Regions from separate parts of the Micromonospora sp. WMMC273 genome, predicted to be linked through region 2. Evidence: riboswitches for the same ligand, from Rfam matches in the RefSeq annotation. Region 2 holds a riboswitch; each other region holds the start of a gene.
The links. Region 2 has a riboswitch for cyclic di-AMP ahead of O7611_RS14865 (LysM peptidoglycan-binding domain-containing protein). Riboswitches for the same ligand answer to the same signal wherever they lie in the genome.

Region 1 (2,160 bases), 3.0 Mb from region 2:
GCGCAGTCCCCGGCCCCGCTGCCCGCCCCGGCCGCGCCCGCCGACCCGGCGCTGGCGGGCTGACCCGTACGGACGAGAAAAAGGGCCGCCCTCGGGCGGCCCTTTTTCGTGGTGCCCGGATCAGAGCAGCGACATGTGGACGTGGTCGGTGTGGTTCGACGGCCCGCTGTACGAACTCCAGCCGGTGGCCGGGAACCAGATCTGCCGGTTCCAGATGACGTAGTAGATGCCCAGCCGGTCGGCGTTGCGGATGAGGAACGCGGCCACCTCGTTGCCGTACCGGCGGGTGTCGTTGTTGTGCCAGGGCGCGAAGCCGCTGTTCTGGAGCGACCAGTCGCACGCCTTGCCCTTGGGGTGCTCCCACGGCCCGCCGGGCCGGTAGCAGCCCACGAAGCGCTTGAAGCCGGCGCGCCGGACCTCCTTGTACGCGTGCAGCGTGCGCGGCGTGACGCAGCCCGAGGTGGTCGGGTCGTCCTCGCTGCACGACTCGGCCTTCCACCCGCCGTCGGAAGTGCGGCCGGGAGCGATCTTGGCGACCGGTGAGGTGGCGGAGACCAGGCCGCCGGTGAAGCCGAGACCGCCGACGAGCTTCAGTGCGCGCTCGGCCTGCACCTTCTCGCGCTCCATCGCGTTCTTCTGCTTCTCCTGCTCACGCACCTCGGCGTCGAGCGCGATCTTGGCCTGCTCGGCGCGGGTCTTGACCGCGTTGATGGCGGCCAGGCGCTGCGCGTTGAGGAGGTTCAGCTCGTCCAGGGCGTTGACCCGGCGGACGAACGAGTCGGGGGAGTTGCTCTCCAACAGCATCGCCATCGCACCCATCCGGCCGGTCCGGTAGGACTGGGCGGCGAGCTGGTTGACCTGCGGGCTGAGCGCGTCGAGTTCGGCCTGTGCCGTCTTCACCTCGGCCGCCAGCCGCCGCTGGCGGTCCTGGGACTTGGCGAGCTTCGCCTTGGCCTGGAGGAAGTTCCGGTTGGCGGAGTCGATCGCCTCGGTGATGAGTGGCGGATCGCCGTCCTCCTCGTGGCCCGAGGGGGTGCCGGGGGCCGCCGCGGCGGGGGCCGCGGTCGCCGGGTTCGGGCCGGCCAGCACTGCTAGCGAGGCCAGCACGGCCACCACGGGTGTCAGCCAGCGGCGCAGGGGTGCCGTCACAGTGTTCCCTTCCGTCGGCCGCCGACCGGGTTAGCTGACGGGTTCGGGACGGAAGTGGCCCCTACCGCTGTCGCGGATTCACCCCATGTACCTGGTTCCCCGGTTCGCCCGTGGGCGATTGGGCGGCGGCACCGCTGGCGCCGGTGCGCGCCTTCGGCGGTGACCGGCAGCGAGGTTACCTGACAGCACTCGTGAGGATCTACGTCCGGAAGCCGACCAATAGCGAGATTTCGCCGTGGCACACCGTGACCAGCGTCGCGTTTAGATTCGATGGTCACGCTGCGGAGTGTCACCATGCGGCCTCCGTACTCTTCCCGCCGCCGAGCGCCTCCAGTGCGTCGTCCCGTCCGGCCGGCGGCCGGGGCGCGGCGGGCGCCGGCTCCGCGCCGGGCGAGCGCCGCCCGGCGGTGGTCACGATCGCGGCCAGTCCGGTCGTCAGCGGTACGGCGGCGATCAGGCCGAGCGTCGCCACCGCGCTGCGGACGATCTCCTGGGCGAGGAACTCACTGGTGAGGATCTCGCTCACCGGGCGGGAGTCGGCGACCAGGAGGAGCAGCAGCGGCAGTGAGGCGCCCGCGTACGCCAGCACGATGGTGTTGACGGTGGACGCGATGTGGGCCCGGCCGACCCGGGTCGCGGCCCGGTAGAGCTGCCGCCGGGACAGTCCGGGGTTGGCGTGCGCCAGTTCGGTGACGGTGGCCGCCTGGGTGACCGTGACGTCGTCCAGCACGCCCAGCGAGCCGATGATGATGCTGGCCAGAAGCAGTCCGTGCAGGTCCACGCCGCCCTGGAACATGGACAGCGTGGTGGCGTCCTCGCTGCCGAAGCCGGTCAGGTGGGTGGCGGACGTGGCGAGCAGGCCGAGCACGCCGGTGACCACCAGGCTGCCGAGCGTGCCGAGCACCGCGACGGACGTCTGTGCGGTGATCCCGTGGGTCAGGTAGAGCACCACGAACATGATCAACGCGGCGCCGACGATCGCGACGAGCAGCGGCGGCTGGCCGGCGCCGA
Region 2 (2,160 bases):
CTGGTCGCCCATGTTGCCGAGGCGGGCGGCGAGCGCGTCGGCGTCGGCCCGGGCCGACGCGCTGACCCGGTCGTCCAGCTCGGACAGCGCGGCGTTGGCGGCGGTGATGAGGTGTCCGCAGAGGACGTCGAGGGGCTCGCCGGCCAGCTCCGGGTCGATCGTCACGGACTCGAGCCGGCCACCCTGGACGGCGACCGCGCGAACCCGGCCGCCGGCTGCGGTGCCCTCGGCGAACAGCAGCTCACCCGGCTCGCCGTCGGCATGCGCCGAGGCCCGGGAGCGCATCGCGGTGAGCGCCTGCTGCGTGCGGGTCAGCAGCTCGTCGATGCTCGCGGCCGCCGAGAACGGGTCGTTGGTCATATCCGCGCTTTCTTCACGTCTTAGCCGAGCATGCGTGACCCTAGCAACCGGCTCCGACGAATCGCGGTCACCGGCCGGTCCGGGTCGCGTCCCGGCCCCGCGAGCAGGCCGGACACCGGCCACGCGGCGTGTCGCGGACGGCCGAGCGCCCGGCCGGGGCGAACCGGCCGGGCGCTCGGACGAGGTCAGCGCAGGCGCAGCTGCTGACCGGGGAAGATCAGGCCCGGGTCGTCGCCGACCACTGCCCGGTTGCGCTCGTGCAGGGCACGCCAGCCGCCGTCGACGCGCTGCGCCACGGCGATCTCCGACAGCGTGTCCCCGCGCCGGACCACGTACGTCCCGGCAGCGGAGGACGGCCGCGGCACCGCCTTCGTCGTGGCGCGTTCCGGCGCGGCCTTCGTCGCGGCGGCCCGCTTCGGCGCCGCCTTCTTCGGTGCCGCCTTCGTGGTCGCCCGCTCGGACCGGGTCGCCGCGCTCGCCGAGCCGCCCTTCTTGCCGCAGACCGGCCACGCGCCGATGCCCTGGCCGCGCAGCACCTTCTCCGCCACGGCGATCTGCTCGGACCGGCTGGCCAGGTCGGCGCGCGCGGCGTACTTCTGGCCGCCGTAGCCGTTCCAGGTGGCGCGGGAGAACTGGAGCCCGCCGTAGTAGCCGTTACCGGTGTTGATCTTCCAGTTGCCGCCGGACTCGCAGCGCGCGACCGCGTCCCAGTTGACGCCCGCGCTGGCCGGAGCGGCCGGGCCGAAGAGGGTCGCGGCGCCGACGGCGGCGCCGGCCAGGACCGCCCCGAGAGCGGTACGGCGGCTTCGGGCTGAGTATTCAGTTGCCATGTGGATTCCTCCACGCCGACGAGGTGAGCTGTCGGGTTCGGGCCGAGGAGCCCGGCCGCCGGTGGCGGCTTCACCCCGAGGTGACGATGCACCGTGGAACGTGTGGTTCCCCCGCTCCCGCACGAGGTTCGGTTACCGGGGCCGGCGGCGGGATTTGGCGTTTCCGGCACTCGGTGTCCGCGTCTGCGAACGAAACCGACGCTAGGAGCGATTTGCGACGATCGTCCACTTCTTGTGACGCTCTTCACCCGGCCGGGCGACCGGCGGCGGCGCTACGGTGGCAGGGCCAGGCAAGATCACGGGAGGGCTTGACGGATGACCGATCACGGACACGAGCTGACCTTCGGCGGCTTCATCACCCCCGCCGCCGCGCAGCCCGACCAGGTGGTGGCGCTGGCCCGGCTCTGCGAGCAGGTCGGGCTGGACCTGGTCACGTTCCAGGACCACCCCTACCAGCCGGGCTTCCTGGACACCTGGACGCTGATGTCCTACGTGGCCGCCGCGACCGAACGTGTCCGCCTGGCCGGAAACGTCCTCAACCTGCCGTTGCGCCAGCCGGTGGTGCTGGCCCGCAGCGTCGCCAGCCTGGACCTGCTCACCGGCGGCCGGGTCGAGCTCGGGCTCGGCGCGGGCGCGTTCTGGGACGCGATCGAGGCGGCCGGCGGGCGACGCCTGTCCCCCGGCGCCGCCGTCGAGGCCCTCGACGAGGCGATCCGGGTGATCCGCGAGGTCTGGGACACCGACCGTCGCGGCATGATCCGCGTCGACGGCGAGCACTACCGGGTGGTCGGCGCCAAGCGTGGCCCGGCGCCCGCGCACCCGGTGGGCATCTGGGTCGGCGCGTACAAGCCGCGCATGCTGCGCCTGGTCGGCCGCGCCGCGGACGGCTGGCTGCCGTCCCTGTCGTACCTGCCGAAGGGCCCCGACGAGCTGCCCGCCCTCAACGCGCTGGTCGACGAGGGCGCGGCGG
Region 3 (2,160 bases), 1.5 Mb from region 2:
CCCCCTCGCTGCGGCTCCGGCCGCCCACACGCCGCCCTCACCCTCGATCTTGGAGTTGTGGCACCTTCCATAGCGGGCGAGCCGGGCATACTGGGTGCCACAAGTCCAAGACCGGCGCGCCAAGACGGCGTGAGGGCGGGGGCGGGACGAGGAAGGCCGGCGCCCCGGGTGGGGTGCCGGCCTTCGGGTGTGCGGGACGGTCAGGCGGAGTAGCCGCGGCTGGCGATCCAGTGCGCCAGGTCGATCGTGGTGACCCAGTACGACGGCAGCGACGGGTCGGCCGAGTCGGCGATCCGCACGGTCCGGCCGTCGTCCTTGTAGCCGACCACGGCGACGTAGTGGCCGCCCGGGAACGAGTGCCAGCCGCCGTTGGTGTCGGTGGCCGTACCGGCGACGTTCGCGACGACCCCGCGGCCGTTGCTGATCGCCTCGACCACGTCGGCCTGGAGGCGGTCCATCTGGGCCGGGGTGGCCGAGCCGGGAATCATGCGGGTCCGGTACGGGTTGCCCTTGACCTGCTGGTTGAGCACCCGGGTGGTGTCCTCGGCGGAGTTGGTGCCCATCTCGGTGGTGCCGAGAGGACCGGCGAGCGCGTCCTGGCTGCGCTCGATGCCGGCGGCGCTGAGCGCGTTGCGCACGGCGGCCGGGCCGCAGTAGAAGTAGTTGATCTGCGCCTGGTAGTCGTAGTCGAGCGACTTGCTCGACGGCGGCTTCGGCTTGGCCTTGGGCGTGGTGTCCGGGTCCGCCGTGGCCTTCGCGGACGGGGAGGCGCTCGGCGACGCGCTGGGCGCGGCGGAGGCGCTGGGCGGTACGGCGATGCGGGCCTCGCCGCGGCTGGCGGGCTGCTCGCCGAGACGGGCGGAGCCGAGGTCGGCGACCGCGGCGGTGTTCTCCTGGACCGGGGCGTCGTCACCGGCGGTGGCGACGGTTCCGGCACCGGCGGCCAGCACGAGCGCGGCGGCCGATCCGGCGATGATCTGGTACGGGCGTTCGGTGACGATCCGTCGCAGCTGACGCTTCAGGTGGTGCTTCACGAAATCCTCCACGGGGCGTGAGCGGCGCACGCCGGCCCGGCACGCGGAGGAACTCACACGTGCTGGCGGGGCCGGATGGCCGGGGGATCGGGAACGCCCGTGATGCCGGGCGCCCAGGGGGCGGTTGCCGGTCGCGCGTCAGGCGCGCGCGGGCACCGCTTCGCCGTGGAGGCGGGGGGACGATCGAGGGGTGGGCAAGAGGGGTTGCTCCTTCCGTGGCCGCCGACCGGGTTAGCTGACGGATTCGGGCGGGAAGTACGCCCTACCGCGGGCCGTGGGCCCGCGGATTCACCCCGATGGTGCTCATGGGTCCCCGGTTCGTGGAACACGATTAGGCGGGTCGGTGCGGCGTCGCCGTCGGCGATCGATTACCGCATCGGACGCGCCGACACTACCGGTGGGTATGTCCCATGCCAAGCGCTCCCACCTGCGTAAACGTGATCCGCGGTAACGGATTTCGGAACACCCGGTTACTGACTTCGCTCAATGGGACAAGCAGTTTCGACGGCGCCCGGCGGCGGAAAGCGGACAGACGGCGAGCACCCGACCGGCAATCGCGGGACTCGATGACCCGTTCTGCGCCCGGCGCCCGTTTCGGCGGCCCGGGTGACCGGGCTCACCATATTCCGGGTAACGATTCGGTCGAGACGGTCGTCTCAGCCGACCCGGGCCGGGCGCCAGCGGGCGTTGCGGACCGTCGCGGCCACCGGCACGGCGCTCGCCGTCGCGCTCCGGTACGCCGGGGCGGGCCGCAGCGCGGCGGTGGCCGCGTACGCCTCGGCGGCGAGCGTCCGGGCGGCCTCGGCGGCCAGTTCCGCGTCCCGCCAGGCCGTCCGCTCCCGCGCGGCGGCGCTCTCCCATCCGGCCCGGCGCCCGTCCCGGACGGTGCGGGCCAGCAGGATCTCCTGCTCGGCCGGGTGCCGGCGGGGATCCCATCCGTTGCGGCGGGCCAGCACGTTGGCGAGCTGACGGGCGGTCAGGTCGCCCCGCCAGTGCGCCGTCATGGCGGCGTGGTGCAGCCAGCGCTCCCGGGCCGCGTACTCGGCGGGGGTGCGCGGCGTGCGCGGGGCGGGCAGCGCGGCGGCACCGGCGAGGCGGCGGGCGGCGGCGTCCGCCTCGTCGTACG
Region 4 (2,160 bases), 1.4 Mb from region 2:
GTGAAGCCGGCCGCCTTCGCCTGTTGCAGCGCGTGCAGCGTGCGCGGCGTGATGCAGCCGTTCGCCGGCGTCGGGTCGTTGACGCTGCACGACTCCGACGGCCAGGAGCCGTCCGAGTTGCGCGGCGCCGGCTTCGCGTTCTTGCTGGAGGTGCCCTGGACGCTGCCGCCGCCGCCGCTGCTGCTGCGCGACGCGCGGTCGTTCGCCACCTCCAGGGCGCGCTCGGCCTGTTCCTTGCGCTTGGCCATCACCGTCACCTGCTTGCGCTGCTCGAGGATCTCCCCGTCGAGCTGGGCGCGGGTGCGGGTGGCCTCGTCGCGGGTGGCGATCAGGTCGCGCAGCGTGCGGTCCTCGTGCGCGGCGACCTGTTCCAGGGCGGCGGCCCGGTCCATGAAGCCCTCCGGGCTGCTGCTGCCGAGCAGCGCCCCGGCGGTGCCCAGGCGGCCGTTGCGGTACGCCACGACGGCGATCTCGCCGACCTTGGCGTCGCGGACGGCAAGCTCGGCGCCGACCGTCTTGAGCTGGTCGTTGAGCTGTTTCTGGCGGGTCACCGACCGGTTCAGCGCGGCCTTCGCCTCCAGCCAGCCCTTGCTGGCCGCGTCGAGCTGGGCGCGCAGTTCCGGCGTGCCGCCCTCGTCGTTGCCGCCGGGCGCGGCAGCGAGCAGGCCGGTCGCCGGCGCCGCGGAGGCGGGGGAGACCGGAACGGTCGCGACGCCGAGGGTCAGCGTCGCGACGAGCAGGGCCGCCAACCGGGCGGCCGTCCGTCGTACAGGTGCCACTGGGGGCATTCACACGTCCTTCCGTCAACGCCGACCGGGTTAGCTGACGGGTTCGGGACGGAAGATCCCTACCGCTGACGCGGATGCACCCCACGTACGTGGTTCCCCGGCTCGTCCCTGCGGACGATTAGGCGACGGCCGCCCCACCGGGGCCGGGTGGCGTCCGCGGGTGCGGCCGCGACCGAGACTACCGGCGCTGCCCGGGCGCGGCTCCGTCGAGCAACGCCACTAGGCGGGGCAAAACCGGCATAAGACTACATTAGTCCCAGTGATTTAAGTGTGTCCTAATCACCACTCGGTCTTGCCGCACACTCCGGCCGACGCTCCGGGTTCGACCTGCAACGTGGCGTGATCGATGGAGAAGTCCTCGTGCAGGGCGGCCCGCGCGGCGGCCAGCACCCCGGCCGGGTCCGCGCCCGGGTCGGTGGTCAGGTGCGCCGAGGCCACCTCCATGCCCGAGGTGAGGGTCCAGACGTGCAGGTCGTGCACCTCGGCCACGCCCGGTACGGCGGCCAGCCGGTCGTGCACGGCGGTGACCTGGAGGTGCTCCGGCGCGGCCTGCACCAGGATGCGCAGCGCGGCCCGGCCGAGCCGCCAGGTGCGCGGCAGGATGAACACGCCGATGCCGACGGCGACGAGTGGGTCGGCCCACCACCAGTCGGTGACCGCGATGACCAGCGCGGCGGCGATCACGCCGAGCGAGCCGAGCAGGTCGCCGAGCACCTCCAGGTACGCCCCGCGCAGGTTGATGCTCTCCTTCGACCCGGCGCGCAGCAGCGCGAACGCGACGATGTTGGCGAGCAGGCCGAGTACCGCCACCACGAGCATCGGTCCGGCCAGCACCTCCGGCGGCTCGCCGAACCGGCGTACCGCCTCGACCAGGACGTAGATGGCGACGGCACCGAGCAGGACGGCGTTGGCGAGGGCGGCGAGCACCTCCAGCCGGTAGAGCCCGAACGTGCGCTGCGGGTCGGTGCCGGCCCGGCGGGTGGCGGTGATCGCCGCGAGGGCCATGCCGATGCCGAGGACGTCGGTGAACATGTGCCCGGCGTCGGAGAGCAGCGCCAGCGAGCCGGTGGTGAAGGCGGCCACCGCCTCGACCACCATCAGGGCGGCGAGCAGCGCGAACGCGGCCCAGAGGCGGCCTGCGTGGCGGTGTGCCGCATTGGCCACCGCGCCGCTGTGGTCATGACCTGCGCCCACGCCAACACCCTCCCTGCCGCGTACCGGCCCGGCCCAATGTATGTTCACATCGCTATGTATGCAAGTGAACTGTGGGTGGCGGCGGGGCCGGTCACCCCACCGGGTCGAGCGTGGTGAGGCGCTGCGTCGCCCGGGACAGCGCCACGTAGAGCGTGCGGACGCCCGAGCCGGGGTCGGC

Region 1: it holds a riboswitch for cyclic di-AMP, as region 2 does, so the genes downstream of both, O7611_RS00810 (coiled-coil domain-containing protein) here and O7611_RS14865 (LysM peptidoglycan-binding domain-containing protein) in region 2, are expected to answer to the same signal.
Region 3: it holds a riboswitch for cyclic di-AMP, as region 2 does, so the genes downstream of both, O7611_RS07800 (C39 family peptidase) here and O7611_RS14865 (LysM peptidoglycan-binding domain-containing protein) in region 2, are expected to answer to the same signal.
Region 4: it holds a riboswitch for cyclic di-AMP, as region 2 does, so the genes downstream of both, O7611_RS20835 (coiled-coil domain-containing protein) here and O7611_RS14865 (LysM peptidoglycan-binding domain-containing protein) in region 2, are expected to answer to the same signal.

Annotation. Positions count from the first base shown of each region.
Region 1 covers NZ_JAPZBE010000001.1:153,362-155,521, forward strand. Annotated here, with positions in the region: gene O7611_RS00805 (carbonic anhydrase) at 1-63, shown strand, start outside; gene O7611_RS00810 (coiled-coil domain-containing protein) at 121-1,149, opposite strand; cyclic di-AMP (ydaO/yuaA leader) riboswitch at 1,154-1,284, opposite strand; gene O7611_RS00815 (YibE/F family protein) at 1,439-2,160, opposite strand, start outside.
Region 2 covers NZ_JAPZBE010000001.1:3,172,087-3,174,246, forward strand. Annotated here, with positions in the region: gene O7611_RS14860 (YbaB/EbfC family nucleoid-associated protein) at 1-360, opposite strand, end outside; gene O7611_RS14865 (LysM peptidoglycan-binding domain-containing protein) at 546-1,190, opposite strand; cyclic di-AMP (ydaO/yuaA leader) riboswitch at 1,189-1,334, opposite strand; gene O7611_RS14870 (LLM class flavin-dependent oxidoreductase) at 1,506-2,160, shown strand, end outside.
Region 3 covers NZ_JAPZBE010000001.1:1,622,420-1,624,579, reverse strand. Annotated here, with positions in the region: gene O7611_RS07800 (C39 family peptidase) at 201-1,034, opposite strand; cyclic di-AMP (ydaO/yuaA leader) riboswitch at 1,240-1,382, opposite strand; gene O7611_RS07795 (hypothetical protein) at 1,691-2,160, opposite strand, start outside.
Region 4 covers NZ_JAPZBE010000001.1:4,529,407-4,531,566, reverse strand. Annotated here, with positions in the region: gene O7611_RS20835 (coiled-coil domain-containing protein) at 1-788, opposite strand, end outside; cyclic di-AMP (ydaO/yuaA leader) riboswitch at 793-923, opposite strand; gene O7611_RS20830 (cation diffusion facilitator family transporter) at 1,068-1,982, opposite strand; gene O7611_RS20825 (HelD family protein) at 2,074-2,160, opposite strand, start outside.